Saccharothrix violaceirubra: one gene and its partner. The protein of the gene in region 2 interacts with the protein of the main gene of each other region in a pairwise test. Links are inferred from orthologs where the notes say so. Each region holds a gene or a part of one and is shown on either strand. Other genes may lie near its edges.

Region 1 (8,156 bases), 1.4 Mb from region 2 along the record:
CCGGCTGCCGCGCCCGGCCGTGGACACCGTGGTCGCGGCCCGTGCCGTGCGCTCGCTCTGGGGCCTGCTGCCGGGACCGGTCGCGCACCTGGTGCGGCGGTTGGAGTCCAACGGGGTCGTGGTGCTGTTCGGCGCGGAGCCGTTCGCCACCGCCGTCCCGGACCGGCCGGTCGTCGTCGTGCCGCGCGACCCGGATGTCTACGGCCACCGGTTCACCGTGGCCCGGGAACTCGGCCGCCTGCTGCACCCCGACCCGACCGAGCACGACCTGGACGTGTTCGCGGCCGAGTTCCTCACGCCGCGTGCCGCGATCACCCCCGAACTCCCCGACCGGGTCGACCTCGACCGGCTCGGCGAACTGCGCGCGGTGTGGGGCGTGCCGGTGCTCGCGCTGGTGCGGCGGGCGCGTGAACTCGGCGTGCTCTCCGACGCGGCGGGCACCCGCGGCCTGCGCCGGCTCAAGATCACGGAACTGTCGCCCGAACCGGTGACCGGCTACCCCGGCGAGCGGCCCGCCCTGCTCGGCCGCGCGTTCGGGATGTCCGGCCTGACCGCGCAGGCGCTCGCCGCGGAACTCGGCTGGCGGGTCTCCCACGTCCGTTCGATGCTCGGCATCGAACGGCCGCTGCTCAAACTCGTCTAAGCGCGCTCGCCGAGGAATTTCTCCACCGATTCCAGCGGTGCCCACAACTGTTCGTAGTAGAGGACGAAATACTTCTGGAACTTCTCGCTCTCCACGCGGAACCCGCTCAACCCCGCCTTCGACTGCCCGGAGAACGCGAGGAACGTGTGCGCGTCGTCGAACAGCATCAGGTTCACGCCGTCGGCGGGCGGTGACCACGGCAGTACGCGCACCTCGTAGTTCTCGATGTCCCGGGTTTCCGCGTGGTGCGCCACCAGCCAGTCGAGCATCGACGACTCGGGCCGTCCGCCGACGAACCGGACGCCGACGATCCGGCGCACGGTCCGCTCCCCGCGTTCCCTCGCCCAGTCCAGGATCGCGGTGAAATAGCGTTCCGCGGCGGTCGCCCGGTAGATCGTCGGCGGGTGTTGGTGCACGTAGGTGGTCCGGATCTGCGACGTCGTCCGCGCGATCCCGTCCGCGCCCGCCGCGTAGAACGCGGCGTGGTCGTCGAACCACTCCACCCCCACGGAATCCAGGCCGGGAAACGGCACCGGGACGGCCGGTTCGTCCTCGCCCATGTGCACGTCGAGCCACAGGTCGTGCAGCCGCGCCACCACGTCCGGAGTGGCCGCGCAGTACTCGGCGAACCTCTCCACGAATTCCCAGCGCGGCAGCCGGTGCCCGTTCAGCACGGCCGAAACCGTCTGCCTGCTGCACCTGATGTGACTCGCCAACGTCTCGATCGTCGGCTGCCCGGCACGCAGGCGCAGCGACTTCAACTCCCGGACGAGTCTCGCTAACGCGGGTGGGATTTCGGGCACCGTAACCTGCTTTCACGCCGACACACGCGGACGTCGCGATGATGGCACAGGACCGCACGAATCCGTCCGCTTCGGACCGGACCTGCCCGACCGCGACCGCACACTTCCCCGCGACCGCCGAAACCGGGGAGGACACCGTGAACCGCGAACACTGGCTGATCCGCGTCGCACCGCTCGTCGCCGCCTGGACCCTGATCACCGAGCGCTTCGGCCTCGACGACACCGTGCTCGTCGCCGGGGGCCTGTCGGGCGCCGTCATCGCGCTGGGCACGCACCGCGCGCTCGGGCTGCTGCGGGCCCGGCGCTGCTCCCGGTGCGACCACCACCGGTAAAAGCGGAAGGGGCGCCCCGCGCGGGGCGCCCCTTCGGCGGTCAGTCCTCGAAGTCCTCGTCGTCACGTGCCAGGTACGTGGCGAACCGCTCGATCGCCGTCTCGAACTCGGGGTTCGCGTCGACGAACGCCCGCAGCCGGTCGGCCACCCAGGCGAGGCTCACGTCCTCCTCGCCCCGGCGCCGCTCCAGTTCCTCGATGCCGCGGTCGGTGAAGTACACGGCCTACTCGAACGCCTTCGTGATGATCTCGCGCTGCTCGACCTCGTGCACCTTCGACGAGCCCGCCGACGGCGCCGCCATCGGCCGCCGCGAGATGCGCTTGAGCGAGTACCGCGAGGGCAGCAGGTCCGGCAGGTTCAGGCCGTAGAACGGCCATGCGCCCTGGTTGGCCGGCTCCTCCTGCACCCAGCGGACGTCGGCCGCGTTCGGGTAGCGCTCCAACGCCTCGGTCAGCTTGCGCACCGGCACCGGGTAGAGCTGCTCGACGCGCACGACCGCGGTGTCCGTCGCGCCGCGCTTCTCCTGCTCGGCGACCAGTTCGTAGTAGATCTTGCCGCTGCACAGCAGGACCTTCGTGACCGCGTCCGGCGACGTGATCGTCGGGTCGTCGATCACCGACTTGAAGCGCTCCTCGGTGAAGTCCTCGACCGGGCTCACCGCGGCCTTCAGACGCAGCATCGACTTGGGGGTGAAGACCACCAGCGGGCGGTTCACGCCGTCGAGCGCGTGGCGGCGCAGCAGGTGGAAGTAGTTCGCCGGCGTCGACGGCACGGCGATCGTCATCGAGCCCTCGGCGCACAGCTGCAGGAAGCGCTCGATGCGACCCGACGTGTGGTCCGGGCCCTGGCCCTCGTGACCGTGCGGCAGCAGCAGCACGACGTCGGAGACCTGGCCCCACTTGGCCTCGCCGGACGAGATGAACTCGTCGATGATCGACTGGGCGCCGTTGACGAAGTCGCCGAACTGCGCCTCCCACAGCACCAGCGCGTCCGGGTTGGCCACCGAGTAGCCGTACTCGAAGCCCAGCGCCGCGAACTCGGACAGCACCGAGTCGTAGACCATGAACTTGCCCTGGTCCTCGGCGAGGTTCTGCAACGGCGTGTACTCGTCGCCCTTCTTGCGGTCGACGAGCGTGGCGTGCCGCTGCACGAACGTGCCGCGCCGCGAGTCCTGGCCGGCCAGGCGGACCGTGCGGCCGTCGATGACCAGCGAGCCGAACGCGAGCAGCTCGGCGAACGCCCAGTCGATGCCGCCCTCGCGGGCCATCTTGGCCCGCCGCTCGAGCACCGGCTTGACGCGCGGGTGCGGCGTGAAGCCCTCGGGCAGGTCGACGTGCGAGTCGGCGATGTGCTCGATCACCGAACGCTCGATGCCCGTGGGCAGCTTGGCCGGGATCTGCTGCTCGGCCTCGATCGACGGCGAGGTCTTGATCGGGTGCTTCTCCAGCTCGCGCACCTCGTTGAAGACGTGCTCCAACTGCGAGGAGAAGTCCTGCAACGCCTTCTCGGCCTCCTCGACCGAGATGTCGCCGCGGCCGATCAGGGCCTCGGTGTAGGTCTTGCGGACCGAGCGCTTGGTGTCGATCACGTCGTACATCGCCGGCTGGGTCATCGAGGGGTCGTCGCCCTCGTTGTGACCGCGGCGGCGGTAGCACACCATGTCGATCACGACGTCCTTGTTGAACTTCTGCCGGTAGTCCACGGCCAGCTTGGCGACCCAGTAGCACGCCTCGGGGTCGTCGCCGTTCACGTGGAAGACCGGTGCGCCGATCATCTTCGCGACGTCGGTCGAGTACTTCGACGAGCGCGAGTTCTCCGGCGCCGTGGTGAAGCCGACCTGGTTGTTGACCACGACGTGCACCGTGCCGCCGGTGCGGTAACCGCGCACCAGGGCCAGGTTCAGCGTCTCGGCCACCACGCCCTGACCGGCGAACGCGGCGTCGCCGTGCAGCGCGACCGGCAGCACGGTGAAGCCCTCGCCGCCCTTGTCGAGCTGGTCCTGCTTGGCGCGGACGATGCCTTCCAGCACCGGGTCCACGGCTTCCAGGTGCGACGGGTTCGCGGTCAGCGACACCTTGGTCTCGCCGTCGCCGAACATCCGGAAGTACTTGCCCTCGGCGCCGAGGTGGTACTTCACGTCGCCGGAGCCGTGCGCCTGGCCCGGGTCGAGGTTGCCCTCGAACTCGCGGAAGATCTGCGAGATCGGCTTGCCGACGATGTTGGCCAGGACGTTGAGCCGGCCGCGGTGCGGCATGCCGATGACGACCTCGTCCAGCTCGTGCTCGGCGGCCTTGTCCAGCACGGCGTCGAGCAGCGGGATGACCGTCTCGCCGCCTTCGAGCGAGAACCGCTTCTGGCCGACGTACTTGGTCTGGAGGAACGTCTCGAACGCCTCGGCCGCGTTGAGCTTGGAGAGGATGTACTTCTGCACGGTGGCCGGGGGCTTCTCGTGCGGGACCTCGACGCGCTCCTGGATCCAGAGGCGCTCCTCCGGGTCGAGGATGTGCATGTACTCGACGCCGACCGTGCGGCAGTACGAGTTGCGCAGCACGCCCAGGATGTCGCGCAGGCGCATCCGCTCCTTGCCGCCGAAGCCGCCGACCGGGAACTCGCGGTCGAGGTCCCACAGCGTCAGGCCGTGGCTGAGCACGTCCAGGTCGCTGTGGCTGCGCTGGCGGTAGTTCAGCGGGTCCGTGTCGGCCATCAGGTGGCCGCGGGTGCGGAACGCGTCGATCAGCTCGATCACCCGGGCGGTCTTGTCGACCGCGCCCTCGGGGATGTCGGCGACCCAGCGGATGGGCTCGTAGGGCAGGCGCAGCGACGTGAAGACGTCGTCGTAGAAGCCGTCCTCGCCGAGCAGGAGCTGGTGGATGCGCTTGAGGAACTCGCCCGACTCCGCGCCCTGGATGATGCGGTGGTCGTAGGTCGAGGTCAGCGTGATGATCTTGCTGACGCCCATGTCGGTGAGCGCCTGCTCGCTGGTGCCCTGGAAGTGGGCGGGGTACTCCATGGCGCCGACGCCGATGATCGCGCCCTGGCCTGCCTGCAGGCGCGGCACCGAGTGGTTGGTGCCGATCGTGCCTGGGTTGGTCAGCGAGATGGTCGTGCCCGAGAAGTCCTCGGTGGTCAGCGAACCGCCGCGGGCCTTGCGGATCAGGTCCTCGTACGCCTGCCAGAACTGCGTGAACGTCATGTTCTCGCAGCCCTTGACCGAGGCGACGACGAGCGTGCGCGAGCCGTCCTTGCCGGGCAGGTCGATGGCCAGGCCGAAGTTGACGTGCTCGGGCGTGATCGCGAACGGCTTGCCGTCGATCTCGGCGTAGTGCCGGTTGAGGTTCGGGAACGACTGGAGCGCCCGGACCACCGCGTACCCGATCAGGTGGGTGAAGGAGACCTTCCCACCGCGGGTGCGCTTGAGGTGGTTGTTGATCACGATGCGGTTGTCGGCCAGCAGCTTGGCGGGCACGGCGCGCACGCTCGTCGCGGTCGGAACGGTGAGCGACAGCTCCATGTTCTTCGCGATCGCGGCGGCGGCACCGCGCAGCTGCTTCTGCTCCTGCCCGGCCTGCTCCTTCACCGGGGCGGCCTTGGCGGCGCTCGCCGGTGCGGGCTTGGCCGCGGGCTTGGTCTGGGGTGCGGGCTTCGCCTCGGTCTTGGGCGCGGGCCGGGCCGCCGGCTTCTCGGGTGCGGGCCTCGTCGCCGTGGCGGTGGGTGCCGCCGGCGCCGTGCCGCTCTCCGCCTGTGCGGCCGTCGCCCCGTTGCCCGACCGCTGCGTCGACTTGTAGTCGGCGAAGAAGTCGTGCCACGCGGGGTCCACGGACGACGGGTCGGCGAGGAACTGCTCGTACATCTCCTCGACCAACCACTCGTTGGGGCCGAACTGTGAAGCCGGACTGCTGCTGGACACGGCTGACGCTCGCCTCTATCCATCTCGCTTGTTCTGATGACTCAACTCATGGTCAGGCTAGTACCCCGACCGGGGCGATTAACACAGAGGCGGGTGCGGGCAAGGAGGTCTCTGTCACAGGATCGGTCACGGCATCGGTCCCGATGGTGGCGCTCCGGTATCGCTTGAGGTCAGGGGCTCGCGCATGCCCCTGGACGCTAGTGGCTCGGTGCCCGATCGGCGACTGTTCGGAGTCGTGGTCAACCAGTTGGTTGACTAAGGCGGCGGGGGTGCGTACGGTCTTAATCAACCAACTGGTTGAGTAAAGGGGTTGCCGTGGCGAACGACCTGTCGCGGGTCTTCGCGGCGCTGGCCGACCCGATCCGGCGCGACATGGTCGCCCGGCTGGCGTCCGGCGACGCGACCGTGAACGAGCTGGCCGAGCGGTACCCCGTGACCCTCCAGGCGGTGTCCAAGCACGTGAAGGTGCTGGAGGACGCGGGCTTGGTGAGTCGCGGCCGGGACGCCCAACGGCGACCCGTCCACCTCGAAGCGGAGGTGTTCGACCTGATGACCAAGTGGATCGAGCGGTACCGGCGGCAAGCCGAAGAGCGGTACCGGCGACTGGACGAGGTGTTGGCGGAGTCCCTGCCGGACACCGCGGAGAAAGGGGAAGCGTCATGAGCGAGACCACCATCGAGGCGGGCAAGGACACGCCCACGATCGTGATCGAACGGGAGTTCGCCGCACCACGCGCGGCCGTGTTCCGCGCCCACGTGGACGTCGAGCTGGTGAAGCGCTGGCTGGGCCCACGCCGCTTGGAGATGAAGGTCGACGAGTGGAACGCCGTGACCGGTGGGTCGTACCGGTACACGCACGTGGAGGAGAACGGCGAATACGCGTTCTACGGCTCGTTCCACGAGGTGCGCGAGGACACGCGGATCGTGCAGACGTTCACGTTCTGCGGCATGCCCGAGGGCGTGAGCCTGGAAACCCTGACCTTCGAGGACCTGGGCGACGGCCGCACCCGTCTGCGCGGGGTGAGCGTGTTCGACTCGTTCGAAGTCCGCGACCTGGCCCTGTCCAGCGGCATGGAACACGGAGTCGTCGAGGGCTACGAGCGCCTGGACGAGGTCCTCGCCTCCTGACCCGTCCAGTGCACATTTCGCGGTGCCTGAACGCACAACTCACGGTGTCCGAGTGCACAACTCGCGCGTTCGGAACCACAGCCACCGGCAGTACGGCAGCCGGAAACTAAGAAATGCCGTGCGCCCAGAGCGAGGCGTAGACGCCGCCGGCGGCCAACAACGCCGAATGACTGCCCACCTCGACGATCCGCCCCCCGGACAGCACCACGATCCGATCCGCCCGAGCCGCCGTAGCCAACCGATGAGCGACGACGAACGTGGTCCGAGAAGCGGCAAGCCGCCCACCCGCGGCCAACACCGCAGCCTCCGTGGCCGGATCCAACGCCGCCGTCGCCTCGTCCAACAGCAACAGATCAGGCGACACCAACTCGGCCCTGGCCAACGCCACCAACTGCCGCTGCCCGGCCGACAGGTTCTGCCCCCGCTCACCGACCTGCTGACCAAAGGCCGAAGGCAGCGCCGCGACCACCGGCAACGCCCCCACCTCCCGGGCCGCCGACTCGATCGCCGACCGCGACGCGTCCGGCTCGGCATAGGCGATGTTCTCCGCCACGTCCCCGCCGAACAGGTGCGCCTCCTGCGGCACGACCCCCAACCGGGCCCGCAGTTCGCCCAGGTCGTACTGCCGGATGTCCGTGCCGTCCACGAGAATCCGACCATCGGTCACGTCGTAGTACCGGGCGATCAACTTCACCAACGTCGACTTGCCCGCCCCGGTCTCACCCACCAGCGCGACTGTCTCCCCGGCCCGCACGTGCAGCGAGACGGCGTCCAGCGCCGGCACGGAAGTCCCGGGGTACACGAACGTCACCCCGCACAGCTCGACCTCACCGCGCAACGACGTCACCGACACCGGATCGGCTGCCGGCGGCACGCTCGTCGGCGTCCGCAGCAGTTCCCCGATCCGCGACAACCCGACCCGGGCCTGCTGGTACCCGTCGAACACCCCCGACAACTGGAACAACGGCGCGAAGAACAACCCCAGGTACAGCACGAACGCCAACAACACCCCGGGCGAGAGATCACCGACGGCCACCCGGTAGGCCCCCACCACCAGCACCCCGGCCTGCGCGACCCCCGACAGCAGGGCCAGGAACGGGAAGTACGTGGCGATGTACCGCTGGGCTCTGATCCGCGTCCGCCGGTACTCGTCGCTCCGCTCGGCGAACGCCGCCGCCGACCGGTCCTCCCGCGCGTACGCCTGGGACACCCGAAGCCCCGACACGTTCTCCTGGAGGTCGGCGTTCACCGCGCTGACCTTCTCGCGAGCCTCGGCGTACGTCCTCGACGACAACCGCTGGAACACCGCGGTGGCGATGATCAACGGCGGCAGCACCGCCAACG
Region 2 (6,889 bases):
CGGCTCGACGTTCAAGATCGTCACCGCCGCGGCGGCCCTGAACGCGGGCGCGGTGACCACCACGACGCCGGTCGCGTGTCCGGGCACCGACACCATCGGCACCCGCACGATCTCCAACGAGGACAAGTTCGACCTCGGCACGGTCCCGCTGCGCCGCGCGTTCGCCGCGTCCTGCAACACCAGTTTCGCCAAGCTCGCGGCCGACCTGCCCGCCGACGCGCTGCCCGACGCCGCCTCCTGGTTCGGGCTGACCTCCGACTACACGATCCCGGGCCTGACCACGAACACCGGCAAGATCCCGTCGTCGCCGAGCGTGCCCGAACGCGTCGAGTCCGGCATCGGCCAGGGCCGGGTCCAGGTGACGCCGTTCGGCATGGCGCTCGTCGCCGCCACGGTCGCCAACGGCAGCACGCCGACCCCCAGGCTGGTCCGCGAACTGCCCGCCGAGGGCGGTCGGGCCACGCCGCCGCCCGCCGGGGTCGTCGCCGCGCTGCGCACCATGATGGGCGACGTCGTCACCGGCGGCACGGCCCGCGAGTTGGCGCCCTACGGCAACGTGCGCGGCAAGACCGGCACCGCCCAGTTCGGCGACGGCACGCACTCGCACGGCTGGTTCGTCGGCTACCAGAACGACCTCGCGTTCGCCGTGCTCGTCGTGGACGGCGGCTCGTCGAAGGCGGCGGTCGCGGTGACGTCCCGATTCCTCGGCGGGTTCTGATCCGGTCCCGGTGGCGCCGGGGGGCGCCGCCGGGTCCACAGTGGACCGACCGGAGTGGATGGCACCGCGTCGGGCCGTGGACCCCTGCCGCCACAAGGACGATCGGCACGTCGGATCATCCGGCGTGGACGGAGAACGGCCGGACAGGACGAAGGTCAGCGCCCGGCGGCGAGATCGGTCAACCGGCGGAGCTGCGCGGCCCGCTCGGCGTAGAGCTGCTCCTGCTCCGTGGCACCGTCGGCGGCCGAGGCGAGCAACGCCACCGTCTCGACGACCGCATCGGCCGGTGCCGCGAGCAGCCGGGCGACGAGGTCGTCGACCGCCGCGTCGAGCCCCTCGGGCGACACGACCGCGTTGGCCAGACCGATCCGCGAGGCCTCCTCGGCGCCGACCTCGCGGCCGGTCAGGCACAGCTCGACCGCGCGGGCGTACCCGACCAGGCGGACCAGGGGCAGCGTGCCACCCAGGTCGGGTACCAGGCCCAACGCGGTCTCGGCCATGCGGAACCGCACGTCGTCGGCGACCACGCGCAGGTCGCAGGCGAGCGCGAGCTGGAAGCCCGCGCCGATCGCGTGCCCGCGCACCGCCGCCACCGTGACCCGTGCGGGGTCGCGCAACCAGCGGAAGCCCTCCTGGAAGCCGGCGATCAGCGCGGCACCGGCGTCGGGTCCGTGACGCACGATGTCCGCGAAGCCCGGCTCACCGGGTATCGGCTCCCCGGTGAGCACCCGCCGGTCCAGTCCGGCCGAGAAGGCGCGACCGGAGCCCCGGACGACCACTACACGGACGTCCGGGTCCAGCTGCGCGCCGATCTCCCGCAACGCCGCCCACGTGGACGGAGTCTGTGCGTTGAGCACGTCGGGGCGATCGAGCGTGATCGTCGCGCGCGGGCCGTCGACGACGAGCCGCACGCCACCGCCCTCCGGCAGGTCGGCGTCGAGAGTGGTCCGGGCCGACATGCGCGTACCTCCGGGGCGTGAAGGCACCGTCTCCCTCGGTGCCTGGTGTTACCGGAGAGTAGATTACTTCTTCTTCGTGCGGGTGGCGCCACCGCGACCGCGAAGCTGCACACCGGACTCGCTGAGAACCCGATGCACGAAGCCGTAGGAGCGCCCGGTGGACTCGGCCAAGGCCCGGATGCTCGCGCCCTTCTCGTACTTCTTCTTCAGGTCAGCGGCCAGCTTGTCCCGCGTGGCGCCCGTGATACGGGCACCCTTCTTCAGGTCAGCCACCTTGTCCCGCCTTCCATGGACAGCAGGTCGGGCCGTGAATTAGCCCCTGTCGTCGCAATGATCGAACACGACGACCAAGAACGCCAGGCGATCATGCGAAAAGATCGCCGAGCGGTCAAGGGACCACCCTGGGTAGACCCGCCCGACAAGGTCGGAATTCCTTGTGTCAGGCCAGTTGGACCAGTTCGAGGTACTCGTCCGACCAGTGGTCCTCGGCGCCGTCCGGCAACAGGATCACCCGCTCGGGCTCAAGCGCCTCGACCGCACCCGGGTCGTGGGTGACCAGCACGACCGCGCCCTCGTAGCGGCGCAGCGCGTCGAGCACCTGCTCGCGGCTGGCGGGGTCGAGGTTGTTGGTCGGCTCGTCGAGCAGCAGCACGTTCGCCGCGCTGGACACCAGCCCGGCCAGGGCCAGCCGGGTCTTCTCGCCGCCGGACAGCGTGCCCGCCGGCTGGTCGAGCTGCTCGCCGCTGAACAGGAACGTGCCCAGCAGGGACCGCAGTTGCTGCTCGGGCGTGTCGGGCGCGGCGTGCCGGATGTTCTGCCACACGGAGGCGTTGTGGTCGAGCGTCTCGTGCTCCTGCGCGAAGTACCCGAGCTTGAGCCCGTGGCCGGGCACGACCCGCCCGGTGTCGGGCTTCTCCATCGAGCCGATGAGCCGCAGCAGCGTGGTCTTGCCCGCGCCGTTGAGGCCGAGGATGACCACCCGCGAGCCCTTGTCGATGGCCAGGTCGACGCCGGTGAACACCTCCAGCGACCCGTACGACTTGCCCAGGTCCTCGGCGGTCAGCGGCGTACGCCCGCACGCGGCGGGCTCCGGGAACCGGATCTTGGCCACGCGGTCGGACTGGCGTTCCTCGTCGAGGCCGGCGAGCAGCTTCTCGGCGCGACGGGCCATGTTCTGGGCGGCGACGGCCTTGGTCGCCTTGGCCCGCATCTTGTCGGCCTGCGCCATGAGCGCACCGGCCTTCTTCTCCGCGTTGGCCCGCTCGCGGCGGCGGCGCTTCTCGTCGGCCGAGCGGGCCTCCAGGTACTTCTTCCAGCCCATGTTGTAGATGTCGATCTCGCCGCGCATCGCGTCGAGGAACCACACCTTGTTCACCACGTCGTCGAGCAGCTCGACGTCGTGGCTGATCACGACCAGGCCGCCGTCGTGGGACTTGAGGAACCCGCGCAGCCACGCGATCGAGTCGGCGTCGAGGTGGTTGGTCGGCTCGTCGATCAGCAGGATCGTGCTCGACTTGGCGCCGACGCCGGCCTCGGAGGCGGCGAACAGGATGCGCGCCAGCTCGACGCGGCGGCGCTGGCCGCCGGACAGGGTGCGCAGCGGCTGGGCGAGCACGCGGTCGGCCAGGCCCAGGTTGGAGCAGATGCGGGCGGCCTCGCTCTCGGCCGCGTAGCCGCCCAGCGCGGCGAACCGCTCCTCGAGCCGGCCGTACTTGCGCACGGCCTCGGCGAGTTCGGCGTCGTCGACCAGCTCGGCCATCGTCGACTGGGACTTCTCCATGTCGCGCAGGAGCTGGTCGAGCCCGCGCGCGGACAGGACGCGGTCCTTGGCGATCACCGACAGGTCGCCCTCGCGCGGGTCCTGCGGCAGGTAGCCCAGCTCGCCGGTGCGCCGCACCTCGCCCGCGTAGGGCTGGCCCTCGCCCGCGAGGACCCGCAGCGAGGTGGTCTTGCCCGCGCCGTTGCGGCCGACCAGGCCGATGCGGTCGCCGGGCTGGACGCGCAGCGTGGCGTCGGAGAGCAGGATGCGCGAACCAGCGCGCAACTCGAGATCGGTGGCGGTGATCACAGCGGAACTCCGTAAGGTGTGGTCGGGTGCGGGGTCGACGGCGCGGGAGAACGCGCTGGACCTACTCGATCAGGACGACCACGGATCCAGTCTACCGAGGGACCGCCACCGGATTTCACCGATGTGTCCACCGGCATAACCGGCCGGGTCGCGCCGAGGGCGGCCACTCCCGTCCCGCACCGGGCCGCACGCACGCACCCGGACACCGGCGGGCGCGGCGGGCGTCACGTCCACGTGCGACAGGTCGACGGGACGGGTGTGCGCGGCGGACGCCGGTGGCGGTGGTAGTCGGGTCGACCAGCGGGACCGGCGCCTCCCGACGGCGCGGCGCCCTGCCGATGGCGAAGGCGGGCAGGCCGACCGGTCCGGCCCGGTACCCCGGACCACTCGCCGGGCGGCCAGGACCCGGCTCCCGACCTCGACCCGGAGTACACCTCGGCCGCGACCCGCGGTCGGCCGGACCGACGGCGCCATCGCGGCGGTGAAGGGCCGGGCACAACCGGCACCCGTGCCGAAGCCCCGCGGTCTTCCGGTCGCCGCGCTTTGTCCACAGCCCCCTCGGTTGTCCACAGGCGAGATCCACATCCCGCCCCCGACCGGGTGGCACCGGTAGAATGGGTCCGGGGCGCTCCCCCTGAGGACGGGTGGGGGCATGTACACCTGACGGCCGCGATCGTCGAACAGCGCGAGCCGCTCAGGCGTCCCGGACCACGATCTCCACCGCGCGCACCCGTTCGGCGACCTCGTCCAGCACGGCCCGCCGGGGTTCGGGCACGTCGAACACCCGCTCGACCGCCCGCGCGAACACACCCGCCAGTCGCGGATCGGCGCGCAGCACGTCCAACGCCTGCCGGTCGCCGCCCAGCACCACCGCGTCCAACTCCGGCAGGCGCGGCACGAGCACGCGGGCCACGTCGTCGGCGGCGGCCCGCAGCGCGACCCGCGCCTGCCCCTCCCGACGACGGGCGAAGCGGCGCTGGGACCACCCGCCCGCCTTGGAGCGGCCGTGCACCTGGCGGTTGTCCGTGGTGGAGACGAGGACCTCGCCGTCGCACGCCACCCCGACGCTGTGCCCACCGAGGCGCACCAGCACCAGGCCGACCCGGCGGGACGCGCCGGCCGCGCCGGTCAGGGGTCGCAGGTCCAGGCCGGCGCTCTCCCCCGTCGGCGCGAAGTCGGCGAACACCGCGTCGACGGCGGCGGTCGTGCCGTCCTCGGCCGTGACCACGAAACGCCGGGGCGAGACGGCCGTCGCGCGGACGCCGCCGTGCCGGGACGCGAAGCGGTCGAACCAGCCGGCGAGCAGGGCGGGCGCGACCTCGACGGCCCGGCCGCCGCCCTCGACCGGACGCACCCTCATGGGAATTTCCGATCGGCGCGTCTCGATTGATCTGAACGGCCCGATCTCATGACACCCGTACGGATCAGTGTCACTACTCCGTGTCGCGGCGGGGCTTGTCCACCCCGAAGCCGCGCTTCTGCGGACGGTGGCAGCAACCGCGAAACCGCGCCACGCGTACCCGACGCCCCGTCGGCGGGGCGGATCGGCTCGCAGGCGGCACCCACCCGCGTCACGGTAGCGGTCCGAGCCCATGACAGGCCACTACACCTGCGGTTTCACTGCTCGAAAGGTTCGGACCAGTGCCGAACGAGGTGATCGCAGACCGGAGTGAGGAGCAACAGAATCGGACGAATGCGGCACTTCGACCGCAGCACGACACCACCGAAGGTCGGTTGGCGGCCACCGGCTCCTGGTGCAGAATATTACCGGCGGGTTTACACCAGGGAAAGCACGGACGTTCGCCACTTGACAGAACGACGTCCACCCCCCTTACGTCATCCGCCGAACAGCCCAGTCAGTGACTCCATCCAGAGGACACCACCGCACTACGTTGGCGGGTAGGGTCACTGAAGCGTGATCTAATGACAGCGGGGAGTCACCATGACTAACGCTGCCGGTCGAACGAACCTGTCCGTCGACGAACTCGACTCGACGGGCCACGGCAGTCTGGCTCAGCTCTTGACCACGGGACCCTTTCCCGAGGCGCTGCGGGCTGCCATCAAGGCGAGCAGGTTGAGCCTCGACCGCATCCAGCACCGACTCGCTCTACGCGGGGTCACGATCAGCGTCGCGACGCTGAGCTACTGGCAGTCCGGCCGCAGGCGGCCGGAGCGCCCCGAATCGCTGGAGGCGTTGCGCCACCTCGAATCCGTGCTCGGCGTTCCGCAGGCGGGTCTGTCCGCGCTGCTCGGGCCGCCGAGGCCGCGGGGCAGGCGGTCCCGACCCACCTCGATGATGCCCATCGACGCCCTGTGGCCTCGACGGGAACGGGTCGCGAACCTGCTCACCAAGGTCGACACCTCGTCCGACGTCAAGCTCGGCCGGATCAGCCAGCACGACCGCATCGAGATCGCTGCCGACGGCGGGCAGCGATCCGTGTGGGTGCGCCAGATCCTGCGCGCCGAGCAGGACGGTCCGGACCGGTGGGCGCTGGTGTTCGAAACGGAGGAGGGCGACGTCCTCCCCCGGGTCTCGAACCTGCGCAACTGCCACCTCGGCCGGGTCGTCGAGGACCTCGACGCCAACATCATGGCCGCGGAGATGATGTTCGACCGCCCCCTGTCCCGGGGCGAGACGATCATCATGGAGTACGAGCTGCTGTTCGCCGAGGGTCATTACCCGGCGGGCAACAACACGTTCGCCCGGAAGTTCCGGCTCCCGGTCCGCGAGTACGTGATCGAGGTGCGGTTCGACCGCTCCCGGCTGCCCGCACGCTGTCAGCAGTACAGCGTGCCGGCGGGCGACGAGACGCCGTCGCGGCGGCGCAACCTCGCGCTCGACAACGCCGGTGGCGTGCACGCCGTCGCCCTGGGCTTCGGCCCCGGGGTGTTCGGCATCCGCTGGGAATGGCCCCAATAGGAAACACGGCCGCACCGGTCCGATGATCGACCGGCGATCCGAAACCCTGGTCCGGGGCCGGATCTCCGACAGCTCCACCCAATCCACCCGGGGTGTCTGGGCACCCCTCCCACCCACCACAGATCGCGCGACGGGCGAAGCCCCGGGAGTCGTCCCAACTCCCGGGGCTTCGCCATGTCACCGGTAACCGTTGAGGTGCAACGAGACCGCGCGCAACGAACCGC

Evidence for each region.
Region 1: the proteins of F4559_RS10240 (region 2) and F4559_RS03090 interact in binary tests that used the Escherichia coli proteins (3 or more experiments, as listed by UniProt). The link is inferred for Saccharothrix violaceirubra from one-to-one orthologs.

The regions. Positions count from the first base shown.
Region 1 is NZ_JACHJS010000001.1:620,002-628,157, forward strand. Bases 1,802-5,986 are described here. They hold F4559_RS03090 (multifunctional oxoglutarate decarboxylase/oxoglutarate dehydrogenase thiamine pyrophosphate-binding subunit/dihydrolipoyllysine-residue succinyltransferase subunit), read right to left. Parts: upstream 5,686-5,986; coding sequence 2,002-5,685; downstream 1,802-2,001. Other genes in these bases: F4559_RS03085 (DUF6104 family protein), read right to left, coding at 1,819-1,998. Also shown: F4559_RS03070 (helix-turn-helix domain-containing protein), read left to right, coding at 1-643; F4559_RS03075 (helix-turn-helix domain-containing protein), read right to left, coding at 640-1,446; F4559_RS03080 (hypothetical protein), read left to right, coding at 1,584-1,778; F4559_RS03095 (ArsR/SmtB family transcription factor), read left to right, coding at 6,001-6,348; F4559_RS03100 (SRPBCC family protein), read left to right, coding at 6,345-6,812; F4559_RS03105 (ABC transporter ATP-binding protein), read right to left, coding at 6,919-8,156. UniProt on the Escherichia coli protein: E1 component of the 2-oxoglutarate dehydrogenase (OGDH) complex which catalyzes the decarboxylation of 2-oxoglutarate, the first step in the conversion of 2-oxoglutarate to succinyl-CoA and CO(2).
Region 2 is NZ_JACHJS010000001.1:2,047,688-2,054,576, reverse strand. The notes cover bases 1,432-4,349. They hold F4559_RS10240 (ABC-F family ATP-binding cassette domain-containing protein), read right to left. Parts: upstream 3,746-4,349; coding sequence 2,117-3,745; downstream 1,432-2,116. Other genes in these bases: F4559_RS10245 (helix-turn-helix domain-containing protein), read right to left, coding at 1,741-1,950; F4559_RS10250 (enoyl-CoA hydratase/isomerase family protein), read right to left, coding at 1,432-1,677. In the rest of the region: F4559_RS10255 (penicillin-binding transpeptidase domain-containing protein), read left to right, coding at 1-718; more of F4559_RS10250, read right to left, coding at 874-1,431; F4559_RS10235 (acVLRF1 family peptidyl-tRNA hydrolase), read right to left, coding at 4,440-5,105; F4559_RS10230 (helix-turn-helix transcriptional regulator), read left to right, coding at 5,688-6,665; F4559_RS10225 (S8 family serine peptidase), read right to left, coding at 6,843-6,889. UniProt on the Escherichia coli protein: Genetic data indicate it may be involved in ribosome assembly or function.